DNA from 4 places in the Acetobacterium sp. KB-1 genome. Region 1 is predicted to be linked to each of the others. Evidence: riboswitches for the same ligand, from Rfam matches in the RefSeq annotation. Region 1 holds a riboswitch; each other region holds the start of a gene.

Region 1 (4,212 bases):
TCAAAATAATTATTGACATATGTTACTTATAAGATTTATAATAAATATTATAAGTAACATATACCAATAAGATATAAAGGAGTCCTTAAAATGCCAGGTAGAGATCGGACCGGACCGGATGGTCAGGGATCAAAAAGTGGAAAAGGATTGGGACGTTGCTCGGGAATTAACGCCAAACGCCGTGGAAAAGGTTGTGGCTGCGGTTGTCGCAGAAGTTCGAAAAGCAAATCGACGCATGAACCTGAGAATCTTGATGAACCAGGTCAAGCAACTGATCAGCAACGTAAAGAAATCGAAGGAAATTAATACGGAAGGGATGTTTCCAATTGAGCAAGAATGGAAACCGGTGAAGGCATGAAAATTGTAACATTAGCTGAAAACACATCGGTGTCTGAAGAATTCAAAAATGAACATGGATTGAGTTTATACATTGAAACCGAAACCCATAAATTGCTATTTGATGTGGGTGCCAGCGGTCTGTTTGCAGAAAATGCCAAAAAACTGGGGGTTGACCTTTGCGAAGTGGATACCCTGGTCATTAGTCATGGTCATTATGATCATGGTGGTGGTTTAGAAACATTTCTTAAGATCAATGATAAGGCCGCAATCTATATCAATGGTCAAGCCTTTGAAAATCATTATTCTAAAAGAGCAGACGGGGAGGCCTATATCGGTCTGGATCAGGAACTGTTTTCTAATCCGCGCTTTATCTTTTTGGCAGCGGATTTCGTCATCGATGATGCTTTGTGCATTTTTTCAAATGTTCAGGGAGAACGCTGTTGCTCTACGGCCAACGCTGACCTGCTGATGGAAAAAGATGGGCTACGGATGGCAGATGATTTTTGTCATGAACAGAACCTGATCATCCGGGAAAGAAATCAGGTCGTGCTGGTGGCAGGTTGTGCTCATAAGGGAGTCGTTAATATTCTTGATCATATGGCATCAAACTATGATATGCAGCCGACTGTTGTCATTGGGGGATTTCATCTTTATAATCGCACCCGAAAAAAACCGGAGGCAAAAGAATTGATTGAGGAAATTGGTAACGAACTCAAAAAAACTGCGATAATTTATTACACCTGCCATTGTACTGGGAAAGAGCCTTATCAAATCCTAAAAATGATGCTGGGAGAACAGGTTAATTATCTGGCAACCGGTAGCCGGGTTATTATTTAAAAATAAAAAAGAACAAGGAGAAAATGATGAACAAAGTAAAAGGAAATATGAAGTCGTGTTTAAATCCAGTGGCTAAGGTGTTGGTATCTTGTCGGGGATTAAATGGCGAAAACAATGCCCTGGCGGTGGGCTATTGCGGAAACTGCAGTTATGATCCGCCGATGGTCATGGTCGGGATTGTACCCTCACGGTATTCGTATCATCTGATTAAAGAGTCCGGCTGTTTTGTGGTGAATCTGGTTGATCAAGCCTATGAAGAAACCTTTAAATATTTGGGTAGCCACAGCAAACGCGATGAAGATAAGCTGGCGGTGATGAAGGTCAATTTAGAAGAAGCTAAATTTGTCAATGCTCCGATTCTTGCCGATTGCCCAGTTAATATTGAATGTAGCATTGTAGACTCAATTGTCACCGGTTCTCACGAAATGTTTGTCGGAAAAATTGAGTATGTCCACGCCGATTCAAAAATGGTCAGTGACGATGGCTGTATTGATTTTTCACAGATAAAATTCTTATAAACAGATCAGAATATAGAGTTTTGTGGTTGACATAAAAAAATTATAATGGTATTATGTCAAAAACGTGTTAGTGGTTTGTAACATAAAAACACAGACAACTTATTGAAAACGTTAGCCTAAAAAATTTTGGGCGTTGATTTTATCAAATGAGTTTAATTTAATAACTTATCATTCAAGGTGCCGATCATGAAGATCGGAGAATAGGGAAGCTTAGAAAGCACGGACCCACCACTGTGAACAGGGACGAATTCTTAAAAAACCACTGGGCTAAAGCCTGGGAAGGTGAGAATAGGATGAACTGTTAGTCAGGAGACCTGCCTTGATTTAAAAAATATGCCAGGGGATGATTGGCCGCATGATTTAGAATACCTTGAGATGGGAAGGGTTTCTTTTATTAATAAAAGAAGCTCTTTTTTTGTTTGCCCAGGGTAAGCGATTAAAGAAATTAAAAGCGTTTAAAATAATGAAAAAAGAAAAGAGGAGAAGCGATGACTTTTGAGGAAAAATGGGTTGACAACAAGAAAAAGACGGATCTAAATGAAACCCAGCAGTTTTGGGATGATCGGGCTTCGGAGTTTAATGAGATGGGAAAGAGGGAAATGGCTGATGATCCGGTGCTGTCGCTTTTAAAAAGCAAGGATGCTATTTTCCCGGGAGCGAGAGTACTGGATATCGGATGTGGTGCTGGGCGCTATTCCAAAGAATTCTTAAAAATGGGCTGTGAAGTAGTGGGGATTGATATTTCCCCTAATATGATTGATTTTACAAAGGAAAATGCTGCCAGTGTAAAGGCTGATTTTTTTACGTTTAAGGTTATGCCCTGGGAAAAGGCGGATCTGGCCGCAGAAGGATGGGAAGGCTATTTTGATCTCGTTTTTGCTTCTATGAGCCCAGCTATTAGCGGCCCCGAGGAATTAAAAAAAATGAATCAGGCCTCCAAAGGCTATTGTTTTATGAGCGGACACCTGATCAAAGAAGATAAAATTGGAAATGAACTACGAGTGGCACTGAATAAAGAAAACCGCACCGCTGACTACCGGAATACCTTATATTACGCCTTTAATATATTATGGGATATGGGCTTTTTTCCGGAGTTTCGACATAGTGAGAATCAACAGACAAAGATTTGGGAGCTGGAAAAAGCAACCAATTATTATGCCCATATGTTAAGGGCTACCGATGAAGAGACAAAACAGACGATTCGGGATTATCTTAAGAATAAAAGCAAAGACGGACAGATTGAAGATATAAACTATTCCAAAAACGGTCAATTGCTGTGGTCTGTTCTGTCTGCTCAAATAGACGGGAGATAAAGATGCTAAAAAAACCAAGTGCCGTGATTGAGGTGGAGGGCGACAGCCTGGAATTATACCAGAAATTCACGGGCAAAAAAACCGTGTTGATTCTCATTCTTTGCGCTTTGTTGCTGGTGGTAGCCATTTTTGCCATGAATAGTGGGGCCATGGAATTGGATCCCACCGACATTGTCAAAACCCTGATGAGCATTGGTACCGAAATCTCTAGTGTAGTAGTATGGCGGATTCGTCTGCCCCGAGTTTTGGCCGCGGTTATTGCCGGTGCAGGTTTGGCAGTGGCCGGATGTGTGATGCAAAATAATTTAAGAAATCCGTTAGCATCGCCTTCTACCTTGGGGATTTCCAGTGCAGCTGCCTTTGGTGCCAATATCGCTATTATTGTATTGGGGGCTGGGACGGTGCAAAGCTCGGCAGCGCAGCCGATTATTGTCAACAATCCTTATCTGGTAACGATTTTTGCCTTTGCTTTTTCCATGGGAGCGACCATGATAATTTTGCTGCTGTCCCGAATGCGCAGTTTTTCGCCGGAGTCTATTGTTCTGGCAGGGGTGGCACTGAGCTCTCTTTTTGGAGCAGGCACCACCTTGATTCAGTATTTTGCTGAATCAGTGCAGATTGCTGCCGCTATCTTCTGGACCTTTGGGGACCTGGGTCGGGCTGGCTGGACAGAGGTTTATATTTTGGCTGCGGTGGTGGGTCTTGCGATGATCTACTTTATGATGAAGCGTTGGGATTATAATGCACTGGACAATGGTGCCGATGCCGCTAAGAGTTTGGGGGTCAATGTCGAGCAAACCCGATTTGGCGGGATGCTGGTATCATCGATGATTACCGCAGTGACGGTATCATTTCTTGGTGTGATTGGGTTTATCGGTTTGGTGGCACCACAGATGGTCAGGCGGATAATCGGCGGGGATCATCGCTTTCTGATTCCCATTTCTGCCTTAATGGGGGCGCTTTTGTTGCTGGTCTCGGATACCTTTGCCCGAACGATTATTTCCCCCATTATATTGCCAGTGGGAGCAGTGACATCATTTTTAGGGGCACCCCTGTTTTTGTATCTCTTACTTAAAGGAGGTAAACGTCGTTGAATTTACAAGTTGAAGGATTGGCTTTTGATTATCCTTGCCAAAACGTCTTAAAAGGGATCTCTTTTTCCATGAAGCGCGGGGAATGTTTGGCGATACTGGGAACAAATGGCG
Region 2 (4,212 bases), 540 kb from region 1:
GACCCGGCCCGGGGTTGACATCCTGATTAAATATCGCCGTTAGATTTTCCTGATAACCACCATGCTCCATGGCGGTACTGATAACCTTTCGTGGTCCCGAAAAAGGCACCACCAGACACCGATGATAGCGATGAATAGGATCTCCGGTAGCTGTTACCCCCAACATCATCTCAGCACCCACTTCCTGTTTGTGGCGGGATGATCTGCAAAATCTCGGCCGGATTTTTACAGCATTTTATTTTTTCGGCCCAATCACCAAACCGTCCTTTTAATTCGCTTTGATCAGTTAAGCTAAAAACTACTTTTCCCATTTTGATGGCATCAATGATTAAATCCAGATTATGCTCATTCGTTTTTCCCACCGGAAAGCCGGTGTCAATAACATAGTGCATTTTTGCCATTTTAGCTGCTGCATCTTCGTAATGTTTTTCGGTAATCCGACTAAACGAGTCTTCTTCAACAACATCGCAATTGAGGGCCTTTGCCACATGCAAGTCAATGTCATTGCTATGCAGTACCCCGCAGCACATGCCAAAACCAGCTCGGGATACGGCCCGATAAACGCCGGTTCCAGTGCCATTTCCGCCGGTAATAAACACTTCCGGTAATACCGGTGAACAAAATTCGAGGCACCCTAACAACTCATTATAATTAGCCCCTTCAATTGAGTAAAGACTCTGAATTGTACCAGTTTTGATAATCTCTTCTGGCGTTCCCTGAGCTTTAACCTTACCCTTTTCAATCAGTAAAATCTTCTGACAGCCTTTAATAGCAATATCAATGTCATGGAGGGATAGCACCACGGTGATGCCTTTTTCCAGACAGAGTTTTCTTAAAATACTGATGACTTCCACCTTGTGCCGAACATCCAGATGACTGGTAGGTTCATCCAGAACAATCAGCTCGGGTTCCTGAACCAACGCCCGGGCAATCATGACCTTTTGTTTTTCACCATCGCTAAGTTCGAAATAATAGCGGTTTTTCAGATATCCAGCATCAACCAGATCAAGCGCCTCATTAACAATCTTTTCGTCTTCTGCTGATAGTCTTCCCATAAAATTGGTATGGGGATATCGACCCATTGAAGCAATTTCAAAAACAGTCAACAGTCCCAACGAGACCTGTTCAGTCAGCACGATCGCCATTTTTTTAGCCAGTTCTGCTTTTTTGATGGTCGCTATATCCCTTCCATTAATTTCAACTCGCCCATTTACCGGTGGTTGCAATCCCGTTAAGGTCCGCAAAATCGTAGATTTTCCAGACCCATTGGGACCCAACAAACAGATCAGTTCTCCTTTTTGGGCACAAATATCCACTTGTTCAACAACTACCTTTTTATCATAACCAACATTCAGATTTTCAGTGAAGATTACTGGTTTCATAGCTCATTTCCTTTCGTTTTATGGACGAGTAAGTAAACAACAATCGGCGCACCGATTAAGGCCGTAATAACCCCCAAGGGCAGTTCAATGGGGGAAAGAATCATCCGTGCAATAAGATCACAAACCCCGGTCATCAAGGCCCCAGCGAAAATGACCCCCGGTATCAGAATGCGATTATCTGACGTCCCTAGAGTGATTCGCACCATATGGGGAACGGCCAGGCCGACAAAGGAAATTGGCCCGGCAAAGGCGGTGATCGTTGCCGTCAAGACACTGGCAATCAGAATCACAATCACCCGGAATTTTTTCATGCTGAGCCCCATGGAAATCGCATAATTCTCACCAAAGAGCATGGCATTTAATGGTTTACTCAAAACAAAAGCCAGAATAATCATCGGTAAACCGATGCCATATAAAAACTGGACCTGTGGCCAGGAGAATCCCGAAAAACTGCCCATCGACCACATCACAAAGCCATGCAGCTGTTCTTTGTCGGCAAAAGCGGTCAGGATACTGGTAAAGGCATTGCAAATAAACCCGGCCATCATCCCGATGATTAAAAGGGTTGTGATGTTCTTTACTTTTTGAGCGGCAAAAACCACCACCACCATCACCAGCATGGCACCCAGAAAAGCACCGGCAAACAAACCCATCGGGGGCAGGGACTTCAATCCGAATGAGAATCCACCTAATAGTACCAGCCCCACGAACAAGGTTGCCCCGGATGAGACCCCTAAAATATAAGGCTCGACGATTGGATTTTTAAAAAATATCTGCAGCAACAAACCGGAAAGTGCCAGACAGGCTCCCCCCATGATCGTAGCCAGGGTTCTGGGTAGGCGAATATTCATAATAATCGGGCCATAGGTATCATCTGCCACTGCTTTTCCCGACAAAATAGATAGAATATCCGGAATACTGATATTGATGGACCCCACACTGATGCTGTATAGCGAAATCACCACAATGGCCCCAAGAATCAAGACCAGGATGCTGATTTGTCGTGCTTTTCTGTTTTTTATACTTTCCATTACCACCTCTGATTCATAATTTTCGTTGCTTTTTTCTTCATTATGAAACCTCCATTTATATTTCTAAATTAATACTATCGATGCTAACCAATATTTTCGCAATTTCCCCTGCTAGCTCGCAATATTAATTGCTCTGACAGTTTTGCTTTGTCCTTTAATCAGAAATGTTGATCTGACTATTTTGTAATTTTCCCAAGTATAAAAAAAGGCTCATTATCTCAAATTGAGACAATGAGCCCGTAAAACGGTACGCAAATAAAACCTTTTTTCTGTCTCTCGCAGAGTTTTGCATAAACAGGCAGGTCTTCTGGCTCAAGCGTCAACATACCCTCCTACCTTCCCATATTTCTACAGTGGCATTCCTGGAGGAACTCTTCTTTTACAGCGGCGGGACCGCGGAGGATTTTCACCTCTCTTCCCTTTTAATCGGCCTGCAATACAATGGATTGCAACCGACACCTGTTTTTAATTATTCAATTTTTAAACTTAGTCCTTTTAAACCCGTCTTATTTCTTAGCTTTTTTTGAGTCTGTTTTTTTTGGCTCGTCTTCTTTTTTCTTTCGCTCCACAAATCGCCCCATTAAGAAGGCAATAATCCCGACCCCGATTCCGGTTTGAAGACAGAAAAACAAACTTTCCACTTCACCGGGTATTTCACCGTTTATCGCCGTTTCAAAAATTGGGGTAAACCAGGGTTCATACTCTGTTCCGGTAATCTCAGACACAACCCCACTGCCCGCATCATCAGAGCCCCCAAACTCGGCATCCTGCAAGATAAACAGGGGGACCAGAGCAATGATTACTGCCAACACTAAAAGACCAATGACTGTTTTTTTTGTCGCTGTCATTATTTTACACCTCCGGTAAGATATCCCAGATCATTAAGTTCTGGTTGTGCATAGGTTTCCAGCCCGATTATAATAACCACGGTTAAAATTCCTTCGATGATAGCCAAGGGAACCTGAGTCGGTGCAAAGACGGCTAAAAATTTAACCATCGAAGCGGCAACGCCACCACTTTCGGAAGGATAGGCCATCGCCAACTGGAATGCGGTAACACAATAGGTAAACAAATCGCCAATTGCCGCTGCCAGAAAAACACCGACATGCTTATTAATTTTTATTTTTTTACAAAGTATAAAAATTCCGAAGGTTACAAAGGGGCCGGCAATCGCCATTGAAAAGGTATTCGCGCCCAGAGTCGTCAGCCCACCATGTGCCAGCAAAATAGCTTGAAACAATAGGACAATGACGCCTAAAATACTGACTGCCGCTGGTCCAAACAGAATCGCGCCCAGCCCGGTCCCGGTCATATGAGAACAACTGCCGGTTACGGATGGAATTTTTAAAGATGATAACACAAAAACATAGGCTCCAGCCATAGCCAGTAAGGTGATGGTTTTAGGATTTTCTTTGAGTGTTTTTTTTATCGACATGTAACCCTTAATTAAAAATGGAATACAGATCACGCCCCAGGCCACACTAAAACCGACTGGCAGGTAACCTTCCATAATGTGCATCGCACTGGCCACCGGGGTAAACCCAAATACCAGGGCGATCGCAGCCGCAGCCGCAATAAATCGCTTCTCTCTTGTTGTTAAACTTGTGTTCATAGTTCCTCCTCTAGTTTTTATCTATATATTATAAGGGTTTGCGAAAATTCTTGAGCGCTCAATTTTGAACTCTCACAAAGCCAACTTAACTTAAAATCGATTGCGCAATTACTGCTATCGTAACCATCTACCTAAATGACTCTTTACCGAATATTTTTTTGTAATAAAACTTTAAGCGCCTGGGGAG
Region 3 (4,212 bases), 870 kb from region 1:
AAGCTTTTGATTCCAGCCCACTAAACATCAGTGGATTTTGGATTGTACTTTCCGGGTACATCGGGACCAGTTTGGCCTGACTTTTATCAATAATTGCCTGACTCGCACTGGTACCATCTGCCGCCACTAACTTAGTCGTGTAGCTGGCTAGCAGGAATTCATCATAATTCTCATTGATTCCCTGAGCCGGAACCACCTTGTTTTCGATGGTGTAGACCACCTTCACCGCAATGGCTGTTTTGTTATCGGCGGCTTTGACCGGCATCATCCACCCTAGGGCAGACACCAAAACTAAAATCAGCAAACCGGCCATTAGCCAGCTTTTTCTTTTAACGTCTTTTAACAAGCTTTTCATTTTTTCACCTTTCATTACTTAGTTATAAATGCATTACCCGCAGTGCCCTCAGCCGCCACTGGTGCCGGTGCACCATGGGATACTACCTGTATTTTTATACCTTCCAGTCGGTAACCAAAACCTGCCGTTCCGGCACTCTCACCGTTTTTAGCATAACCCATCCAACCCACATTCTGGGCATGCACCTGATAATAAACATCAAATTGATCGGCATCAGCGCCAGTCAATTGAATATCAATGGCTTCCAGACGTAAACCCTGTTTTTCTGTGCCACTCATTTGCCCATTGCTTTTCCATTGCTCTTCCCAGCCCAGATTTTCAATGTGGGTCTTGTATTCCACACCAAGGTCATACTCGGCATTTTCTTCCAGGTTTATCTCAATCCCTTCCAGCCGCAGTGATTCGCCAATCGTTCCGCTTACCTCCCCGTTTTTCCTTAGCGTTTGCCATCCCTCATTTTGTACATGAGTCCGATAACTAGCGTTAACACTAAAGGCGGCAACGGCATTGTTAAGTTCTGCGGTTGCGACATTTATTTCGTTTTGTGATGCAACCATGTTTGTCGATACTGCAATGGCATTGTCATAGGCCGTTTTTATGATATCATTACTTAAATAAATTTCTTTCATCTCGGTGTTAACGATAGCAACTGCTTTTAAAAGGGCATCCTTATTACCGATTATCACCTTCGGTTCCGGTGAGCCCCATTCATAACCAGTCAGATCAGCTCCATAGCCCCAGTAACTAAAAGCAATCCGGACAACATCGCCGTCTTTAACCACATAATCGCCCATACCGACATCCGGACTGAGGTTATTGACTAAATACATCCATCCTCCCTGTTGACTGTAAGAGGTGGTCCCTAATGCATTATCCGTGCCAGCATTTCCAAAGGCTTTGGCTGTTGCGGTATCACCACCGCCAAGCTTTTCGACAATATAATTGGGGATCACCACCGATTCTACTCCGGCATCAGTTCCTTTAATACCATTGATGTAAACCTTACTCCCGATAATGTTGTCAGGCCCAGCCAATCGTGAAACCAGATCAAAGACGGTTTCACCTTCTGTAAAGTTGATCTTAACCGGTTCGATGAAAAATCCCTGGCCAATCGTTGACCGCTCCATATCAATAACAACCGAACCACCGGCATTGCCGCTTTCCACCTCGTTAACCGCTGCCATAACCGACAAGGGTGTGAACATCCCTAAAACCAATAGAATAGCCAAAACCCCATTTGATTTCTTAAACATTTTCATTTCGCTTTTTCTCCTTCTTTTTAAATGATTATCAAACCGTTGACTCAAGCTTTGTTCCCTCTCTATCCCTCCTTGTTCCAAACTGTACTAATTACAATAACTGATTTTTATCTTAATGATATAAGCGAAAAATCAACAAAAAAAGAACTTCCATCCAAGTCAAAAAATGACCTGTGATCGAAGTTCCAGTAGTTGCTGTAGAACTTTTTGTTGCTCAACCGCCTTAATTGCGAAGGTCGATTGCTGTTGCTAAAGAATAGGTTCCCGGCTTATGCTTTTGGCAATTACGGTAGCGCATCTGTTCGGGATTTTCACCCGGATTCCCCTGAAGCAAACAAAAAGGCCTTGCCTGCTTAAGCCTAATGGAATAATGTGATTGACTAACACCATTCCCGGCATTCTTTATGACATGATTAAATTTTACACCACTGATTGTATAACAAACAGCTTTGCATCTTATTATATAAAGCTTATCATCTGCTGTATGAAATTGCAATATTTTTTATTAACAATTGCTTCATTTTAAAATATCATCACTCGAAAATAATTGGTGTCGTTTTGAGTTTATAATCCTCAAATAACTATTTTAATTTTTGACAAACTAAGGTATAATAATATAAATTAAAATGATCTGCAAGATGAACTCGACATATCCGATCGTTGAAAGGGGAATTTATGACTAACGAAGAGACTCGACATATCCGATCGTTGAAAGGGGAATTTATGACTAACGAAGAGACTCGACATATCCGATCGTTGAAAGGGGAATTTATGACTAACGAAGAGTTTCAAACCATTGTGCTAAAAAAGTTTGATACCATGGAGGGTCGCTTTGATACCTTGGAATCTGATTTAACTAGTGTCAAAACTAAGTTAGATGCTGTCGCCGATCAGGTTGCTGTTTTAACCGAATTCAAAACTGATACCGAGCAATATTTCACCGACACCAAAGAGACGCTTAATTTCATTTTACACAAAGAATTGCTAAATGAAAAAGAAGTGTTTTTACTGAGAAAAAAGCAAGCTCAATAAAATGATAGCATAAAAGAGCAGCCAACACGCTGCTCTTTTTTTATTTAAGTACTACCGAACGGACCGGTTTTACAATTGTTTTTCTGGTCGCCATTGAAGCCTCCCATTTTCTTTTTTTTATACAAAAAAAGAACTCCTATTTATATTTTGGGATGAAGGCTAAGCCTCCATCCCGTAGGGGTCTGTGTTTGTTTACTGCCTTAACTGATTCGTTTATTACTCAGTTTTTAACCAGAAACGCGGTCTCAATGCTTCCTTCTTCTGGTGTCGGTGCGGCTTGTCCTTTGGGTACCACAATCACGTGAATACCTTCCAGGCGGTAGCCAAATCCTGCTGTTCCGGCGTCTTCACCGTTTTTGGCAAAGGCCATCCAGCCGGTATTTTGAGCATGCACCTGATAATAAACATCGTAGTTTTCGGCAGCGGCTCCGGTTAGTTCAATCCGGATCGCTTCCAGTCGCAGGGCTTTCCCTTCGGTACCGCTCATGATGCCATCGGCTTTCCAGCTGTCTTCCCAGCCGATATTTTCGATATGGGTTTCGTAGCGAATGCCCATGTCGACGTCAGCGGTATCGGCTCGCTTAATTTCGATCCCTTCCAACCGCAGAGATTGTCCCTGGGTTCCACTCATGGCACCGTTATTCTTCCAGTCCTGCCAGCCCACATTCTGAACATGGGTGCGGTAACTGAAATCAACGGTGGGGATCTCAACAGCCTTTGTTGCCACGACGCCAAACTCGGAGAAGGCATTGACTTTAAAGAGCAGTGATTTTCCATCGGCGGACAGGATTGGGGTAATCCATTCCACGGTGCCGTCGGTTTTCTTATGATAAATCTTATAGCTGTCATAACCCTGCTGGTCATCGCCTAACGGCATCGTCAGGGTGACAAAGCTGTCGGGATTGTTATTAAATTCAGCCAACGCTTCGTCACTCATATCTGGCTTGATGCTGTAGAGGCTGACGACCTTGGCATCTTTGATGCCGGCTTCTGTAGCTGCCTTTTCCGCTTCGTCGGTCTTGTCGGCGTCGCCGCTTTCGGGTTCAACCTTCAGGCCAACGCCTTCAGGGAGACCAACCACTTCAATACCGGTGGCTTCATCTTTTGCCGGTGGCGTTGCCGCTTCCAGCTCGGCAATCCGAGCTTCAGCCACAGCTAACGCATCCAGGTTGGAGACCAACGCTTTTTGAATGTCGGTCAGTTTGTTATAGGCAGTGCGAGCTGCCACCACATCAGCCTTGCTGCCCAGGGCCAGTTTGTCGCCAGATGGCAATCCACTAATCTGTCCGCTGACAGCTTTAGCCGCGGCCTTGTCGGCTTCGGTGGCTTCGCCAGCCAGCAGCTTGGCCATTTGTGTTTCGACGGCCGTCAATGTACTAAGATTCGTGACCAGCTTTTTCTGGGCTTCGCTTAACGCGTCATAGACAGCCCGGGCGGCAGCAACCGCATCTTTGTCGGTCAGTGCCAGCTTATCCACTGCTGGCAAAGCGGCAATCTGATCACTAACAGCCTTGGCAGCAACCTTATCGGCGGCGGTCTGAAGCTCGGTGATCTTGGCTTCAGCGG
Region 4 (4,212 bases), 890 kb from region 1:
TCCATCACTTCAATCTGATGGTGGATATCCAAAGCCGAGGTGGGTTCATCCAGAAGAATGATATCCGGTTCCTGAGCGATGGCCCGGGCAATAATCACTCGTTGCTTTTCGCCACCGCTAAGATTATTATAAAACCGTTTTCTAAAATTTAAGGTCTTGGTAGCCCGCATGGCCTCGGTTACAATATTATAATCATTCTGAGTTTCTCTGGTGCGATAACTCAGATAGGGGTTTCGCCCCATCAGAACGATGTCCTCCACGGTAAAATCGTAGTCGATATCAAAAGACTGGGGCACCACGGCGATCATCTGGGCCCGTTCCCGTTGGGTATAGTTAGTATTGTTCTTTTCTTCCAGGGTAATCACCCCGGATTTAATCGGCAGCAGTCCGGACAAGCATTTTAACAGGGTTGACTTGCCGGTGCCGTTAGGACCAATCAGCCCGACAAACTCGCCCTGGCAGATGGTCGCGCTAAATCCCTGTAGGATATCTTTTTCGCCATAACCGGATACCACATCCTTGAAATCGAGCATGATTCTTGGCATTAACCGTTCCATCTCAGAGCCCCCCTTTTTTTCTTTTGCGGAGCAGATAAACAAAGAAAGGACCGCCAAAGGCGGCGGTGATTACACCCACCGGAATTTCCTGAGAGGTCACCGACCGGGCCAGGGTGTCGCAAAGAATGAGAAAAGCACCGCCAAAGAGCACTGAAAAGGGTACCAATGTGCGGTGTTTGGGACCGGTGATCATGCGGACAATATGGGGCACAATCAGCCCAACAAATCCGATAATCCCCGTGGCCGCAACCACTGCTGCCGTTATAAGGGATGAGGAAAAGAGGATTTTCTTCTTAAGCGCCTCGGTATCAACGCCCAATTGAGTGGCCGTTTCTTCGCCCAGCAGCATAATATCCAGCTCTCTGACGGAGGTTAACATGATGACGCAGCCAATCACTACATAGGGCAATACAATCAGGACCTGATCCCAACCCTTACCATTTAAACTTCCCATCACCCAAAAAATAATTTGCGTCATGCTATCATTATTAAAGATCATCAGTAATGACATAAAGGCTCCCAGTGATTGGCCAATGGCGATGCCACTGAGTAAAAGCGTGGCCACCGGCACCTTACGACCGACCCGGGAAATATTATAAACCAACAGGATGGTTAAAAAAGAACCGCCAAAAGCCAGGATAGCAACCCCATTGGATCCTAAAAAATTACTGGAGAAATTCATCACAATACCAATCGAGGCACCCAATGCCGCCCCGGAGGATACCCCTAAAATGTAGGGGTCGGCCATCGGATTTTTAAAGATTCCCTGATAGGCAGCCCCGCACAGTGCCAAAGCACCACCGGTCAGAAAAGCGAGAATGACCCGGGGTAGGCGAACATTCCAGATAATCGCCGTTGCGCCCTCATTGATATTTTCCATCCCCAGATTAATATGAAAGATCTGATTTAACAGAATTTTATTGGTATCCCCAAACGAAATGGTCGTAATCCCCGTAAGGGTGCACAGATAAATCGTGCCGATGCAGATTGCAATCGACAATGGCAACGCGTATTTTTTCAGTTTTTTTTTCATGCTGACTCCATTTTCTCCATTTAATCTGTTCACTCCTGAATTCTCTCTTCTTCATCTGATAAAATTCAGGGGCGAACAGATTTCACCCCTACCAATTTTGGTTTAACAGACACTTTATTTTGCAAATATTTCCGGATAAATATCCTTAGCCAACAATGCCAGCCCCTGTACAATCCGGGGGCCCGGTCGTTGAATTAAATCGCTTTCCGGGGTTAAAAATTCGTAATATGCGATCTCGTTATTTTTAATCGCGGTAACCTTGTCAAAGCCGGGCGTCGCCTTTACCTGTTCTGGTGTGTTGTAAAGGGAAATATACACATCCGGATTGCTCGCAATAATTTGTTCAGTACTAAGCTGAGGCCATGGCGTAGCTGCATCAGCAGCGATATTTTTGGCATTAAGATCAATAAGCATTGCATCCATCATCGAGTTAGGACCAGCACTGAAGAAGTCACCCACATCAATAAAGACTGATTTCTGGGTTTTAGCGGTTTTGGCCCGATCAACGATCACCTGACGATCCGTCATCATTTTTTTAACCACATCCCCAGCCGCATCATTAGCGTTTGCCACTTCACCCGCAATCACAATATCTTTCATAACCCCATCTATACTGATCGGACTAAAGAGGATGACCTTTGCACCCGTGGCTTCCAGTTGTTTTCTGACATCATCGGAAACAAAATCTGAAGCCAGTACTAAATCGGGTGACAGAGCAATGATTTTTTCCACATTGGGCGCATTGTAGTCACCGATGCTCGGCACGGTTAGCGCCTGTTCGGGATAATTATCATACTCGGTGCGACCCACCACCTGATCCCCTACACCAATGGCGAATAAAATCTCGGTTGCAGCGGGAGACAGTGAGACAATTTTCTGGGGTTCTTTTTCAATCTTGACGGCGTTTCCAAGATCATCGGTTATTGTCACCGGATAGGTGGTAGCACCGCTTTTGGGTGAGACGCCGGAACCATCTGCGGATGACTCGCCACTCTGGCAGCCGGTAAAGGATACCATCAGCGCTAATACGGTAAAAATCACCAACAACCTTCTCATACTTTTCTTTTTCATTTTCTTCCTTCTTTTTCTTTATTTTTTTGCTTTTTTCGCAAAAATAAATCCAGCTTCCTGTGGAGGCTGGATACTAAACAAAAGGTTTAATTCTTTTCTTCCCACCGAAGAATTTCTATGATTATGAGTGTCCTGACTCTTGCTTCATCCTCAGTTCTCCCTTCCCATCGGTTAGACAGTGGATTAAAAACGTCGTCAGCAATTACAGTAGCGGGGGCTGTAGGGGTCTTACACCCCTTTCCTCATCACTTTCCTATTATATTAGTGGAAGTGTATCATAGAACGGGAAATTTTTCAATTGAATATTTTAGCGAGCTTCATCCCAAGCCAAGCATTTGATCGTCTAAATTCTAGTTATTGAAGTCCTTTATTTTTTCGCAACATTATTTACGTATTCTGTTCGAAACTCCTGGGATTGGCAATAGTGATCCACCCGGGAACCCTTTATGCAGCGAATTATGGTATCATTTTTATTAATAATCCATTCGCCGATTTCATCAATATTATGAAGAATAGTCAGATATTTAAGCCGCGAGCAGCCATGAAAAGTCCATTTTCCCAGCCGCTTGACACTACCGGGAATGAACACCTCGGTCAGGTTTTTACACCTAAAAAAAGCACTCTCTTCAATTTCTGTCACGCCCTCTGGGATCATCAGTTTTCCTTCCAGTCCGGAAAAATAGAATGCTTCTTTGCCAATAAAGGTCAGATTTTCTGGGAATACCACGCTTTTCATATTCTTGGTCCGATAAAAGGTGCGTCGTTCAATCCGGCTGACCCCATTGGGGATCGCAATGGTTTTTAATTCCCGACAGGATTCGAAGGCACTTTCTCCAATACCGGTTAAGCAACTACTTGGCGAAAGTGTGATCTGAGTCAGGGCCAGACAATTTTTAAACGTTCTCGGCGGAATTGACCGAATGCCATTCGGGATTTCGATCATCAACAAATTGGTGCAGCCCATCCACGCTGCTTCCCCAATTTCTTTGAGCGTTACTGGAACATGAAGGGTTTTCAGGGCCGTACAACCTTTAAAGGCATTTTTATCAATTCGAATCAAACCTTCCGGTAAGGTCAATTTTTTTAAACTCATCTTATTTTCAAATGCACCAAAACCAATCGCATCATAGTTTTCGTTGATGACAATTTTTTCCTGTTTATAAATTCTCACCTGATTCTTTCCCAATGTCCTGATCATCCCGCCTGCTCCTCATCATTATTTATACAAACACCGTTATTATAAATACTCCGTCTGATACTCGTAATTTTGACAATACTGATCGACCCGAGATCCCTTTTTACAGAATATTCTAACACTTTTTCGATTGAAAAGCCATTCACCCAAATATTCCGGGTCACTACGGAAAGTTACTTTTACCAGTTTTGGACAGCCATGAAAGGCCCATTTCCCGATGTGCTTTACACTTTTGGGGATTTCAATTTCCTCAAGAACTTTACATTTCAGAAAGGCACTTTCTTCAATTGACTCCAACTGGTCATTGAGCTCAATTGATAATAGTCCACAATTGTAAAATGCTTCTCTACCGATGC

What was found. Region 1 has a riboswitch for cobalamin ahead of DOZ58_RS13705 (bifunctional 2-polyprenyl-6-hydroxyphenol methylase/3-demethylubiquinol 3-O-methyltransferase UbiG). Riboswitches for the same ligand answer to the same signal wherever they lie in the genome.
Region 2: it holds a riboswitch for cobalamin, as region 1 does, so the genes downstream of both, DOZ58_RS16095 (iron ABC transporter permease) here and DOZ58_RS13705 (bifunctional 2-polyprenyl-6-hydroxyphenol methylase/3-demethylubiquinol 3-O-methyltransferase UbiG) in region 1, are expected to answer to the same signal.
Region 3: it holds a riboswitch for cobalamin, as region 1 does, so the genes downstream of both, DOZ58_RS09715 (DUF4430 domain-containing protein) here and DOZ58_RS13705 (bifunctional 2-polyprenyl-6-hydroxyphenol methylase/3-demethylubiquinol 3-O-methyltransferase UbiG) in region 1, are expected to answer to the same signal.
Region 4: it holds a riboswitch for cobalamin, as region 1 does, so the genes downstream of both, DOZ58_RS09655 (ABC transporter substrate-binding protein) here and DOZ58_RS13705 (bifunctional 2-polyprenyl-6-hydroxyphenol methylase/3-demethylubiquinol 3-O-methyltransferase UbiG) in region 1, are expected to answer to the same signal.

What each region holds. Positions count from the first base shown of each region.
Region 1 covers NZ_CP030040.1:2,957,229-2,961,440, forward strand. Annotated here, with positions in the region: gene DOZ58_RS13690 (DUF5320 domain-containing protein) at 91-306, shown strand; gene DOZ58_RS13695 (MBL fold metallo-hydrolase) at 355-1,176, shown strand; gene DOZ58_RS13700 (flavin reductase family protein) at 1,200-1,694, shown strand; cobalamin riboswitch at 1,853-2,031, shown strand; gene DOZ58_RS13705 (bifunctional 2-polyprenyl-6-hydroxyphenol methylase/3-demethylubiquinol 3-O-methyltransferase UbiG) at 2,183-3,007, shown strand; gene DOZ58_RS13710 (iron ABC transporter permease) at 3,010-4,101, shown strand; gene DOZ58_RS13715 (ABC transporter ATP-binding protein) at 4,098-4,212, shown strand, end outside.
Region 2 covers NZ_CP030040.1:3,492,913-3,497,124, reverse strand. Annotated here, with positions in the region: gene DOZ58_RS16105 (adenosylcobinamide amidohydrolase) at 1-169, opposite strand, end outside; gene DOZ58_RS16100 (ABC transporter ATP-binding protein) at 171-1,382, opposite strand; gene DOZ58_RS16095 (iron ABC transporter permease) at 1,379-2,413, opposite strand; cobalamin riboswitch at 2,693-2,891, opposite strand; gene DOZ58_RS16090 (energy-coupling factor ABC transporter substrate-binding protein) at 2,920-3,261, opposite strand; gene DOZ58_RS16085 (energy-coupling factor ABC transporter permease) at 3,261-4,025, opposite strand; gene DOZ58_RS16080 (energy-coupling factor ABC transporter ATP-binding protein) at 4,169-4,212, opposite strand, start outside.
Region 3 covers NZ_CP030040.1:2,083,708-2,087,919, forward strand. Annotated here, with positions in the region: gene DOZ58_RS09710 (hypothetical protein) at 1-355, opposite strand, end outside; gene DOZ58_RS09715 (DUF4430 domain-containing protein) at 370-1,614, opposite strand; cobalamin riboswitch at 1,852-1,984, opposite strand; gene DOZ58_RS09720 (hypothetical protein) at 2,338-2,646, shown strand; gene DOZ58_RS18920 (DUF4430 domain-containing protein) at 2,867-4,212, opposite strand, start outside.
Region 4 covers NZ_CP030040.1:2,064,539-2,068,750, forward strand. Annotated here, with positions in the region: gene DOZ58_RS09645 (heme ABC transporter ATP-binding protein) at 1-557, opposite strand, end outside; gene DOZ58_RS09650 (iron ABC transporter permease) at 559-1,590, opposite strand; gene DOZ58_RS09655 (ABC transporter substrate-binding protein) at 1,705-2,661, opposite strand; cobalamin riboswitch at 2,766-2,956, opposite strand; gene DOZ58_RS09660 (leucine-rich repeat domain-containing protein) at 3,029-3,859, opposite strand; gene DOZ58_RS09665 (leucine-rich repeat domain-containing protein) at 3,899-4,212, opposite strand, start outside.